2 regions of the Rossellomorea marisflavi genome follow, and region 1 is predicted to be linked to the other one. Evidence: riboswitches for the same ligand, from Rfam matches in the RefSeq annotation. Region 1 holds a riboswitch; the other holds the start of a gene.
The links. A riboswitch is a leader RNA that binds a small molecule or an ion and turns the genes downstream of it on or off. The one in region 1 is predicted to bind cobalamin.

Region 1 (5,803 bases):
TCGCTGTGGAGATACTCAGGTTCTGTAAAAAGAGAAATATTACAATCAAAATGCCAGAACAGGTACCACCATCCGTGGCACGAAGTTTTGAAGCACTGATTCCTGTTGCCTTCGTCATCTTGGGTGTATCGGCCATAACCGTTTGGGCAGGTCTTGATCTTCACCATTTGATCGGTGTGGCAGTCGCTCCTCTTGTAACGGCAGGGGACAGCATTTTTGGGGTATTGATTCCTGTTTTCTTAATTACATTCTTCTGGTCATTCGGAATTCACGGAGTATCAGTAGTAGGAACCGTTGCTCGTCCATTATGGGAAGTGTTCCTAGTGAACAATGCTGACGCTGTTGCAAACGGTCAGGTTATTCCGCATATCGCTCCGGAAACCTTCTACCAATGGTTCATCTGGATCGGTGGATCAGGAGCTACACTTGGGCTCGCTCTTGCTATGGTATTCTTCTCCCGTTCCAAGTATTTGAAAGCATTGGGTCGTACCAGTATCGTACCTGTTACGTTTAATATCAATGAACCGATCATCTTCGGGGCACCGATCGTCCTGAATCCAGTCTTGATCATTCCGTTTGTCATCACACCACTTATTACGGCAACCATTGCTTATGTAGCAACAGCTACAGGCATGATTTCGCCGACCTATATCATGCCGCCGTGGACCCTACCGGCACCAATCGGCGCATTCCTGGCAACAGGAGGAGATTGGCGGGCTGTCGTCATGGTCTTCATCAACATCGCTATTTCGTTCGCTATCTACTTCCCGTTCTTCAAGATGTATGATAGAAAAATGGTGCAAGTAGAAGAAAACGACCAACAAGCCGCTTGATCAATGTGGAAACTGGTCGATTACACCCCGTATAAACAGCAATATATGTAAGGAAGTGAACAGTGAAGCGGGAATCCATGGATCCCGCTTCTTCACTATGTACCCTAAGGAGAGTGAAGGAAATGACTGAGACTGTCATCCCCAGGAGGATTGGATTCAAAAGTGTATTCATTTTATTAATGACCGTATCCATCGGCTTATTATTATTGTCAAAGCCTTTAATAAGTGCAGGTTTGCCAAAGGAGTGGAGCATTTTTTTGGCAACGGGAATTTCGACTTCTCTAGGGTTGAGCCTCGTATTACTCAAGATTGAAGGGCCTGTAGAGGATCCTTCTATTAAGAAGAAGCGTTTATGGCTTGGTGTCGTCGTTAGTTTTGCCATCAGTTTTGTGCTGGCATTTGCAGTGAAAGGATAAGGAGGTATGAGCATGAATAAAGGCTTAAAAATCGTGACCATAGGCGGTGGCTCAAGCTACACGCCGGAGTTTGTGGAAGGCTTGATCAATCGATATGATGAGCTGCCTGTACGAGAGCTGTGGCTTGTGGATATCCCTGCTGGAAAAGATAAACTCGAAATTGTCGGGAGTCTTGCGCGGAGGATGGTGTCTAAGGCCGGTGTTCCCATGACCATTCACCTGGCTTTGGACAGGGAGGAAGCACTGAAGGATGCGGATTTTGTTACAACCCAGATGCGGGTCGGTCAGCTGAAGGCAAGGATCCAGGATGAAAGGCTGCCGATCAAGTACGGCATGATCGGGCAGGAAACGAACGGGGCAGGTGGACTATTCAAAGGCCTCCGCACGATTCCGGTTCTTCTTGAGATTGCAGAGGATATGCAGCGTCTTTGCCCTGATGCATGGCTGATCAATTTCACCAACCCGGCTGGGATGGTGACGGAGGCGTTGCTCCGATACAGCAAGCATTCCAAAGTCGTGGGCGTATGCAACCTGCCGATCAATACGAAGATGACCATTGCCAGGCTCCTTGGAGTAGAGGTCGCTTCCGTCGATATCCGGTTTGCCGGCTTGAATCATATGGTGTACGGACTGGATGTCACCGTCGATGGGGTGTCCGCTCTTGATGAGGTACTGGAACTGATGGGTGATGAGGATAAGCAGCTCAGCATGAAAAATATCGCCCCACTGCCATGGGATCCTGGCTTCTTGAAGGCTCTCGGAGTCATACCTTGTCCGTACCACCGGTATTTTTACAAAACCAGTGAGATCCTGGAGAAGCAACTGGAGGAATTCAAAACGGGGACAACCCGTGCCGAGGTCGTCCAACGATTGGAAGATGAATTGTTCGAGCTGTATAAAAACGAAGACCTTGATGTGAAGCCCCCGCAGCTTCAGGAGCGCGGAGGAGCCTACTACAGCGATGCCGCCTGCAATGTGATTTCTTCGATCTTCAATGATAAAGGGGATGTACAGACCCTGAACATCAGAAATGATGGCAGTATCACGGGCATCCCTGATGAGTCCGCCGTGGAAGTGAACTGTATCGTGACCAAAGAAGGGCCGAAACCGATCCATATCGGTGAACTGCCTGTAGCCGTCAGTGGACTTGTTCAACAAATCAAATCCTTTGAGCGGACCGCGGCAGAAGCAGCCGTGTCAGGCTCCTACGAAAAAGCCCTTCTGGCCATGGCGATCAATCCACTGGTCACAAGTGATTCAAGAGCGAAACCATTATTGGATGAACTGCTGGACGTCCACCGCGAATTTCTTCCTGCGTTCCATGCAAAGTCGACCCTCCTCTGAAGTGCCAGAGGGGGCATTTTTTATGGCAACGAGTTTAGCTGGAGTGACCCCTACGGCAAGTAGGACCTTCGGACGAATGTTAGAAATATTTTGACAAAGCAAAAGCTGGCATGCTAGTATTACCCTATTCAACGGACAAATATATGATCGATACTCTTATGAAGAGCGGTGGAGGGACTGGCCCTGTGAAACCCGGCAACCATTCAACACTTGTTGAAAAGGTGCTAATTCCTGCAAAGCGTCATGCTTTGGAAAATAAGAGAGGACATCCCTTTACCGGGCCTCTCTATCGTGGAGAGGCTTTTTTCGTTGAGGTGAGAACTGAATAGGAAGATGCGACAGGTGCCGTGTGGAAGCATGGCTGAAAAGGGAAACCGGTGAAAGTCCGGTACGGTCCCGCCACTGTAAGGGGAAGCAACTTATCACATCCACTGTTTCTAGAGGGAATGGGAAGGGATAAGGCGTGATGAACCTGAGTCAGGAGACCTGCCTGTTGTGTGCACTTAAGCTCTACGGGTCATAGAGGGGAGTGAGGTACGCGTGTTGACATCATAGGAATGTCGACGTTTATTCATTACGCGCAAAATCTCCCTTTCTCTGAAAGGGAGATTTTTTTATTGGAGAAAAAATGAGAAGGAGTGAGCAATATGGTTAAAAGTTCAAATCTAGGTTACCCGAGGATCGGTGAAAAACGAGAGTGGAAGAAAGCACTGGAGCAATTTTGGGAAGGAAAGCTAAAGGAAGAAGAATTTGTGGAGAAGACAGATGAGATCCGCCTTCGTCATCTTAAAAAGCAGTCGGATGCAGGGATCGACCTGATTCCTGTCGGGGACTTCAGCCTGTATGATCATGTATTGGATACGGCCGCCATGTTCGGGGTGGTCCCGAAGCGGTTCGGTCATGGGGGAGGGAAGGTCTCTCTGCAAACGTATTACGGTATGGCAAGGGGAACGGGGGATGCGGTGGCATCCACGATGACGAAATGGTTCAACACGAATTACCATTACATCGTTCCAGAACTTGAAGGGGCTACGCCTTCTTTGGCTGATAATCGCCCGCTCCGCTACTTCAAGGAAGCGAAGGAGCAGCTTGGCATCATTGGAAAGCCGGTGCTCATAGGTCCGGTTACGTTTGTAAAGTTGTCCAAAGGTTATGCCCCCGAAGAGTTTGATAGCGTGGTCGATTGGTTCGTCCCGCTGTATGCATCCATTCTAAAGGAGCTTGAAGAGGCTGGCGCCGAATGGGTTCAGATTGATGAACCCGTACTTTGTACCGACCTCACAGAGGATGAGTGGACGGTCCTTGAGCAGGTCTATGACACGTTGATCAAGGCAGCACCTGGAATCAAGGTCATTCTTCAAACCTACTTTGATCGCGTCAGTCGCTATGAGAGGGTGGTCAGGCTTCCGGTACATGGGATCGGATTGGATTTTGTACACGATGGTGGAGGTAATCGTCAGGCACTGAACACCCATGGATTCCCTGAAGATAAGGTCTTGGCTGCTGGAATCATTGATGGAAGGAATATTTGGAGGGCAGATCTTGATCGGACTCTCTCCTCGCTTAAGCAATTGGAGGGCATTGTTTCAAAGGATCGGTTAATCATTCAGCCGTCATCGAGCCTGCTCCATGTGCCCGTCACGGTCAAAGTAGAGGAAGGGCTGAGGAAACACCTCAAACGCACACTTTCTTTTGCAGATGAAAAGCTGCAGGAAATCGTTACGGTTACGGAGGCTGTCAAGGAAGGGCGTCCTTCTATCTCAAATGAGCTGAAGGAAAGCTCTGACTGTCTCGACAATATCGAACAATCCCGGACACTCAGAGAGAGTGAACAACTGGTCGAAAATGAAGTCCTTCAACGTGCTCCATTCTCTGAAAGGCGGGTCGTTCAGGAATCAGAGCTGGGTCTGCCCCTCTTCCCTACCACTACGATTGGAAGCTTTCCTCAGACTAAAGAGGTGCGGAAAGAACGGCTTAAGTGGAGGAGGGGGGACGTAAGTGATCAGGACTACCGGACGTTCATCCAGGAAGAGATTGAGAAGTGGATCGACATCCAGGAAAAAATCGGTTTGGACGTACTGGTGCACGGAGAATTTGAACGGACGGATATGGTGGAATACTTCGGTGAAAAGCTTGGGGGATTTGCCTTCACAAAGAATGGCTGGGTGCAGTCCTACGGATCGCGCTGTGTGAAACCTCCGATCATTCACGGGGACGTCAGCTTCCAAGAACCGATGACAGTGGATGAAACGGTCTTTGCGCAATCACTGACTGAAAAACCTGTGAAGGGCATGCTGACTGGTCCGATCACGATCATGAACTGGTCATTTGTCCGGACAGACATTCCGCGTTATGATGTGGCCAATCAGATTGCCCTGGCCTTGAGAAAAGAAGTCGAAGCCCTCGAGGAGAATGGAATCCGCATGATCCAAGTCGATGAACCGGCCCTCAGGGAGGGGATGCCCCTGCAGAAAGAAAAGAGGGCAGGCTACCTAGATGCTGCCGTCCACGCTTTCAAACTTGCGACGTCATCTGTGAAAAGCAGTACGCAAATCCACACCCATATGTGCTATTCGGAGTTTGGGGAAATCATCGAGAGTATCAAAGCGCTCGATGCGGACGTCATATCGATCGAAACGTCAAGGAGTCATGGGAATCTCATTCATTCCTTTGAGGAAAACACCTATAGTCAAGGTATCGGTCTCGGCGTCTATGACATACACAGCCCAAGGGTTCCGACGCTCGAGGAGATGACTCGGAACATTGAACGGGCCATTCGCGTCCTCGATCCGCAACTGTTCTGGATCAATCCTGACTGTGGTTTGAAAACACGCGGACCGAACGAAACCATCGAAGCACTCGTCGTGATGGTGGAGGCAGCGAAGAAGATGAGGGAAACCGTTCTGGCAGCTCAACAGTGAACGAACATAAAAAGTGCGGACAGCACCCGTCTGAGGACGGGGCTGTCCGCACTTTGCTTTGACCTAATGTTTAACACGTACCGTTTTGGCGTCGCGGCTTTCAAGACCGGTATCGGATACAGATGTAACTCCATACGTGTAGAGTCCCTTACCAGGAGGAACGTCTGTATAGGAATCTTCATCTGCATAGACGACATCGATGATATTGGCAGGATCATTATAATCGCCTTCACGAGGACCGTCAAACCGGTAGATGACAAACTTTCTTGCAGTGTGTTTCTTATCTTCA
Region 2 (5,803 bases), 340 kb from region 1:
TACTATGGATGATGAAATGATGTTTATACAACTGAAAGGATGATGAAAAATGGGACAACAACAAATCGGTGTAGTCGGCGTCGGCGTCATGGGGAAAAGCCTTGCGCTGAATTTTGAAAGCCGTGGATATAAGGTTGCAATCTACGACGTGTCAGAAGAGAAAGTGGCAGGTGCCCTTCAGGAGCATCAGGATAAAAATCTGACAGGTTTCCACCAGGTGGAAAAATTCATCGACTCTCTTGAAGTGCCAAGGAAGATCATGATGATGGTACCGGCAGGAAAAATCACGGATCTTGCCATTGAATCCATCCTACCACACCTGGATAAAGGGGATATCCTCATCGACGGAGGAAATACATACTTCGAAGATACGGTGAGACGCAACAAGGAGCTCGCTGAGCGTGGAATCAACTTCATCGGTGCCGGAGTATCCGGTGGAGAAGAAGGGGCCCTATACGGTCCTGCAATCATGCCTAGCGGCCAGAAAGAAGCCTATGACCTCGTGGAGCCATTCCTTACTAGCATTGCAGCGAAAGTAAAAGGGGATGCATGTAGCACGTATATCGGTCCTGACGGCTCCGGTCACTATGTGAAAATGGTGCATAATGGCATTGAGTACAGCGATATGCAGCTGATCTGTGAAGCCTACTATTTGATGAAGAATGTCCTTGGATTGAGCGCACAGGAGCTTCATGAAACATTCAAGGAATGGAATGAAGGTGAACTTGACAGTTACCTTATCGAGATCACGGCCGATATCTTCACTAAGATCGATGAAGAGACGGGAGAACCTCTCGTTGAAAGGATCCTCGATACAGCTGGTCAGAAGGGAACCGGTAAATGGACAAGTGTAAGTGCACTTGATCTTGGCGTACCGCTTTCCATTATTACGGAATCCGTTTTTGCACGGTTCATCTCGGCCATGAAGGACGAGCGTGTGAAAGCGAGTAAGATCCTGAAGGGGCCAAAAAACCAAACCTTTTCAGGCAACAAGGAAGAATTCATCGAGAGCATCCGTAAAGCTCTTTATCTGAGCAAGATCTGTTCTTATGCACAAGGCTTCGCCCAGCTTCAAGTTGCTTCAAAGGAATATGGTTGGAATCTGAAACTCGGTGAACTGGCGAAAATCTTTAGAGGGGGATGCATCATCCGCGCTGGATTCCTCGAAGAAATCATGAATGCCTATGACCGTGATGGCGAGCTTTCAAATCTTCTCCTTGATGATTACTTCAAAGGCATCGTTGAAGGCTACCAGGAAGATGCACGTGAAGTCGTGGCGACAGCGATCAAGCTTGGAGTGCCTGTACCTGGACTTGCCAGTGCCCTCGCCTATTACGACAGCTACCGTTCTGAATCGCTCCCTGCGAACCTCCTTCAGGCACAACGGGACTACTTTGGTGCCCATACGTATCAGCGGAAAGATAAAGAAGGTGTCTTCCACACTGACTGGCTGAGAAAATAATACGAAAAACAAGCCTGGCTTCGACGCCAGGCTTGTTTTGTTATTCTTCGCTAGAAGAAGAATCTTTGCTTTTATGCTTTTTCTTCTCATCCTGGAGGTCTTTTTTTAAGTCATCCAAGGGAATGGAGTCGACTGTCTGTTCCTTTTCACGATCCAGGATCTCACGGTCTTCACCCGTCTGTTCTGGTTGGTCGTTCTTATTTCTTGCCACGTCAGTTCCTCCTTTCCGTCTTGGTAGTTCAATACCCTCAACGTTCAGTGGGAAACATAAAAAAAAGGACATCCGTCGGGATGTCCTTTTTGAAATTAGATTTTCACGTCGACTTTTGCATTTTTCTTGAGATCTTCCACGTGCTTCACAAGCTGTTCTTGTTTCTTTTGCTGTTCAAGCTGTGATTTGAGCTGAGGCTCGACATCTTCAAGTTTTGGTGCATCTTTTGAATCTTGGCCGCTTTGGCTCGCGTACTGTTCGTACATTTTCTTCACTTCATCGTCCGTTACTTTTTCGGTCTTGATTTCTTTATCGACATATTTTGTATATTTGATGTTTTCCGCGATTTGATTTTTCAGTTCATCCATGGTGAATCCGGCATCTTTCATGGCAGCATTGAACTTTTTATCATCCTCATATTGCTTTTTGACTTCTTCGAGCTGCTTGTCCACTTCGTCATCTGAAGCTTTGTACCCTTTTTTATCCGCTTGTTGAAGCAGAAGGGTCTGACCTACAAGACTGTCGATCGTTTGTTCTTTGATCTGCTTGGCAGCATCCTTAGAGGTTGGATCCTGACCCATTTGCTGATATTGCATTTGAGAAGAAGATAGTACGTTGTTGTAATCTTCCCCTTTGATTTTCTCATCATTTACGATGGCGACGACTTTATCGTTGTCGACTTTCTGCTTGTCCATCTTTTTTTGCATTTCTTTCATTTGTTTCGCTTGTTCTTCCTCGCTTTTTGCCTGTTCGGAGGATTTTTTACTATCATCGGATTTTTTTGCACTATCGTCATTAGCCCCGCAAGCTGCGAGCAGCAGTACGGTCATAGCCGCTAAAAGGATCGTGAGTAAATGTTTATTCATAGTGATCTCCTTTCGAAACTGGGTTTCAAGCTTCTAAATGGCATTTTAAAGGATTCCTCAAGAAAAAGAAAGTATTTGGGGCGATTAATTTCCTTGTAATTCCCTTGAAATAGAAGAGAAGCCTTGAAAAGTGCGGGTTTATCACAAGGGAAGCGTGTGACGGCCAGGTGAATGAAACATAACTGTAAGGAATTCAGGGTAAAAAAGGAGCCGCTGCAGATGGGGTACCATCTCAACGGCTCAAAATAATAGGGGACCTAAGAATACGGTCAAAACAACCTTCTATTGCATCATAAAGGGATAACAGCATTTCCTCAAGGGAAGTCTGGCGTCATGTGGACCGATATGGGTGGATTACACGCTGTCTTGTTCTGCTCTTCTATGGAATTTAACGAATAAAATAATTGTAGGCATAAATTCATCTTGCTTTCATTCTTTTCATTTGAGCTTCTCTGTTGTAAAATGTAGAAAGTTGGTTTAATATAAAAGACGCAACATATTGTGTTTTGTTTAAACTTCATAACAATATATTGTTTATAACCTATGATTGTGGTGTCGGATATCGACTTAAAAGGGAACCCGGTGAAATTCCGGGACTGTCCCCGCAACTGTAAGTGCAAACGAAAGAAGGAATGCCACTGTCCATCGGACGGGAAGGCCTTCGAGTAGGCAAAAAGCACAAGTCAGGAGACCTGCCATGATCAGTACGTGTTATCTTCTTCGGGAATTGGGAGGATAGGCGAGGATTACCTTTGGCGTAGTATGCCTTGTGAATCTATCGTTTATGACTGCCCATCCTATCTTAATAGGATGGGCTTTTTTTATCCTCTCCCGACTAATTAAAGGGAGGAATACTAATATGACATCAACCATTAACGGAACAACGGCATCCCATAGAGCGGAACGTCTACTAAACGGGCTTCGGGAAAGCCATGAATCATTGAACTGGGAGGAATACACTCAAAAGGTATCCCTGTATACAGAAGATCAGCCGGGAGTGGAAGAAAAACAGCTTCTTCAGTTTTTGATCCTGTCGGCTGTTGAGCGGATCTCATCCAATGAACCTGATTGGACGTACGTGGCGGCCTCGCTTTATCTGAAGAATCTTTATGCCATCAGTGCAAATGCAAGGGGCATGGAGCCATATAAAGGCCTGCATGAACTTATCGGGACACTCACAGAGAAGAATTTGTACTCTCCAACATTACTGAATGCCTACAGCAAGGAGGAGGTGGATCATCTCGAGGGTCTCATCCGTCCTGAACGGGATGAACTGTTCACTTACATAGGAATTGTCACGCTGTCAGAGCGTTATCTCACCAAGGACCATGCAGGAGTCCTATATGAACTTCCACAGGAGCGATTCATGATCATTGCCATGACGCTACTGATGAATGAGCCGAAAGAACACAGGCTCATGCTCGTGGAGGAAGCGTATTGGGCGCTTTCAAACCTATATATGACCGTGGCGACCCCTACGTTCGCCAATGCAGGCAAGAGTTACGGACAGCTCTCGAGCTGCTTCATCGATACGGTGGAAGACGATCTGCGCAGCATCTACGACAGCAATACCGACGTGTCCACATTGAGTAAGAACGGAGGCGGGCTCGGTATCTATATGGGGAAAGTAAGAAGTCGCGGAAGTGATATCAAAGGATTCAAGGGGGTCAGCTCCGGTGTGATCCCGTGGATGAAGCAGCTGAACAATACGGCTGTCTCCGTGGATCAGCTCGGTCAGCGCCAGGGAGCCATCGCCGTCTATCTGGATGTGTGGCATAAAGATATCTTCTCCTTCCTCGATACGCGGCTGAACAACGGGGATGAGCGTCTTCGAACCCATGACCTGTTCACCGGTGTCTGTCTCCCAGACCTCTTCATGGAGCAAGTCGAGAACCGTGAGGACTGGTATCTGTTCGATCCCCATGAAGTAAAGACCATCATGGGCTATGCCCTTGAAGATCATTTCGATGAAGAAAAAGGATCCGGTTCGTTCCGGGAGAAATATTGGGAGTGCGTGAATGAGCCTGCTTTATCCAAAGAAGTCATCCCGGCGATCGATATCTTTAAGCGGATCATGATCTCCCAGCTTGAAACAGGCACGCCGTACATGTTCTATCGCGACAGTGTGAACCGTCAAAATGCGAATAGTCATAAGGGCATGATTTACTGCAGCAATCTTTGCACGGAAATCGCCCAAAATATGAGCCCGACTGTGATGGAAGAAGAAGTAGTCAAGGACGGGAAGATCATTACCTATAAAAATCCTGGAGACTATGTGGTGTGCAACCTGGCTTCCGTTTCCCTCGCAAGGACGGTACGGGACGGTCAGATGGAGCGCGTCGTCACCATCGGTGTGAGGCTCCTGGACAATGTCATTGATCTGAACGATATCCCGGTCCTGCAGGCTCAGCTGACGAATGCACGGTACAGGGGAATCGGACTCGGTACCTTCGGATGGCATCATCTCCTTGCCCTTGAAGGGATCAAATGGGAGAGCGATGAGGCAGTATCTTACTGTGATCATTTATATGAAGACATCGCCTACTTCACAATCAAGGCAAGTCAAAAGCTCGCGGAAGAAAAAGGGGCGTATCCTTACTTCCCGGGATCCGCTTGGGATACTGGAGCCTACTTCACGAATAAGGGATATGAAGGCGAGAGATGGTTGGACTTAAAAGACAAAGTGGCAAGCAAGGGAATCCGCAATGGGTATCTGATGGCAGTGGCCCCGAACTCTTCGACTTCCATCATTGCCGGTTCGACGGCAAGTATCGATCCACTCTTCAGACTGGAATATTCCGAAGAGAAGAAAGACTACAAGATCCCGGTCACGGCACCGGACCTATCGCCCAAAACGACCTGGTACTATAAAACCGCCTATCATGTGGATCAGCACTGGAGCATCAGACAGAACAAGGCAAGGCAGCATCATATCGATCAGGGGATTTCCTTCAACCTGTATGTGAGGAATGACATCAAGGCGATTGAGCTTCTTAACCTTCATATGGATGCGTGGAAATCGAATTTGAAAACAACCTATTATGTAAGGTCGACTTCTGTTGCAAACTTTGAAGAGTGCGAGAGTTGCCACAGCTAATAAGAAAGGATGGGAAATATGGAAGGATTGAAAAAACGGGTGCTCGTGGACGAGACAGCACCGAATAAATCAACAGGGATCGTCAACGGAGAAAGCTCGAACATCCTGAACTGGGATGATGTGCGCTATACGTGGGCATACCCTAAGTACAAGCGCATGCTCGGGAA

Region 2: linked by a shared signal. The riboswitch ahead of K6T23_RS08765 (ribonucleoside-diphosphate reductase subunit alpha) and the one ahead of metE (5-methyltetrahydropteroyltriglutamate--homocysteine S-methyltransferase) in region 1 are both predicted to bind cobalamin.

Annotation. Positions count from the first base shown of each region.
Region 1 covers NZ_CP081870.1:1,295,037-1,300,839, forward strand. Annotated here, with positions in the region: gene K6T23_RS06955 (PTS sugar transporter subunit IIC) at 1-833, shown strand, start outside; gene K6T23_RS06960 (hypothetical protein) at 956-1,249, shown strand; gene K6T23_RS06965 (6-phospho-beta-glucosidase) at 1,256-2,593, shown strand; SAM riboswitch class I at 2,747-2,855, shown strand; cobalamin riboswitch at 2,917-3,101, shown strand; gene metE (5-methyltetrahydropteroyltriglutamate--homocysteine S-methyltransferase) at 3,241-5,514, shown strand; gene K6T23_RS06975 (glycoside hydrolase family 10-like protein) at 5,578-5,803, opposite strand, start outside.
Region 2 covers NZ_CP081870.1:1,636,148-1,641,950, forward strand. Annotated here, with positions in the region: gene gndA (NADP-dependent phosphogluconate dehydrogenase) at 50-1,462, shown strand; gene K6T23_RS08755 (hypothetical protein) at 1,503-1,673, opposite strand; gene K6T23_RS08760 (SurA N-terminal domain-containing protein) at 1,769-2,539, opposite strand; cobalamin riboswitch at 3,073-3,253, shown strand; gene K6T23_RS08765 (ribonucleoside-diphosphate reductase subunit alpha) at 3,399-5,636, shown strand; gene K6T23_RS08770 (ribonucleotide-diphosphate reductase subunit beta) at 5,655-5,803, shown strand, end outside.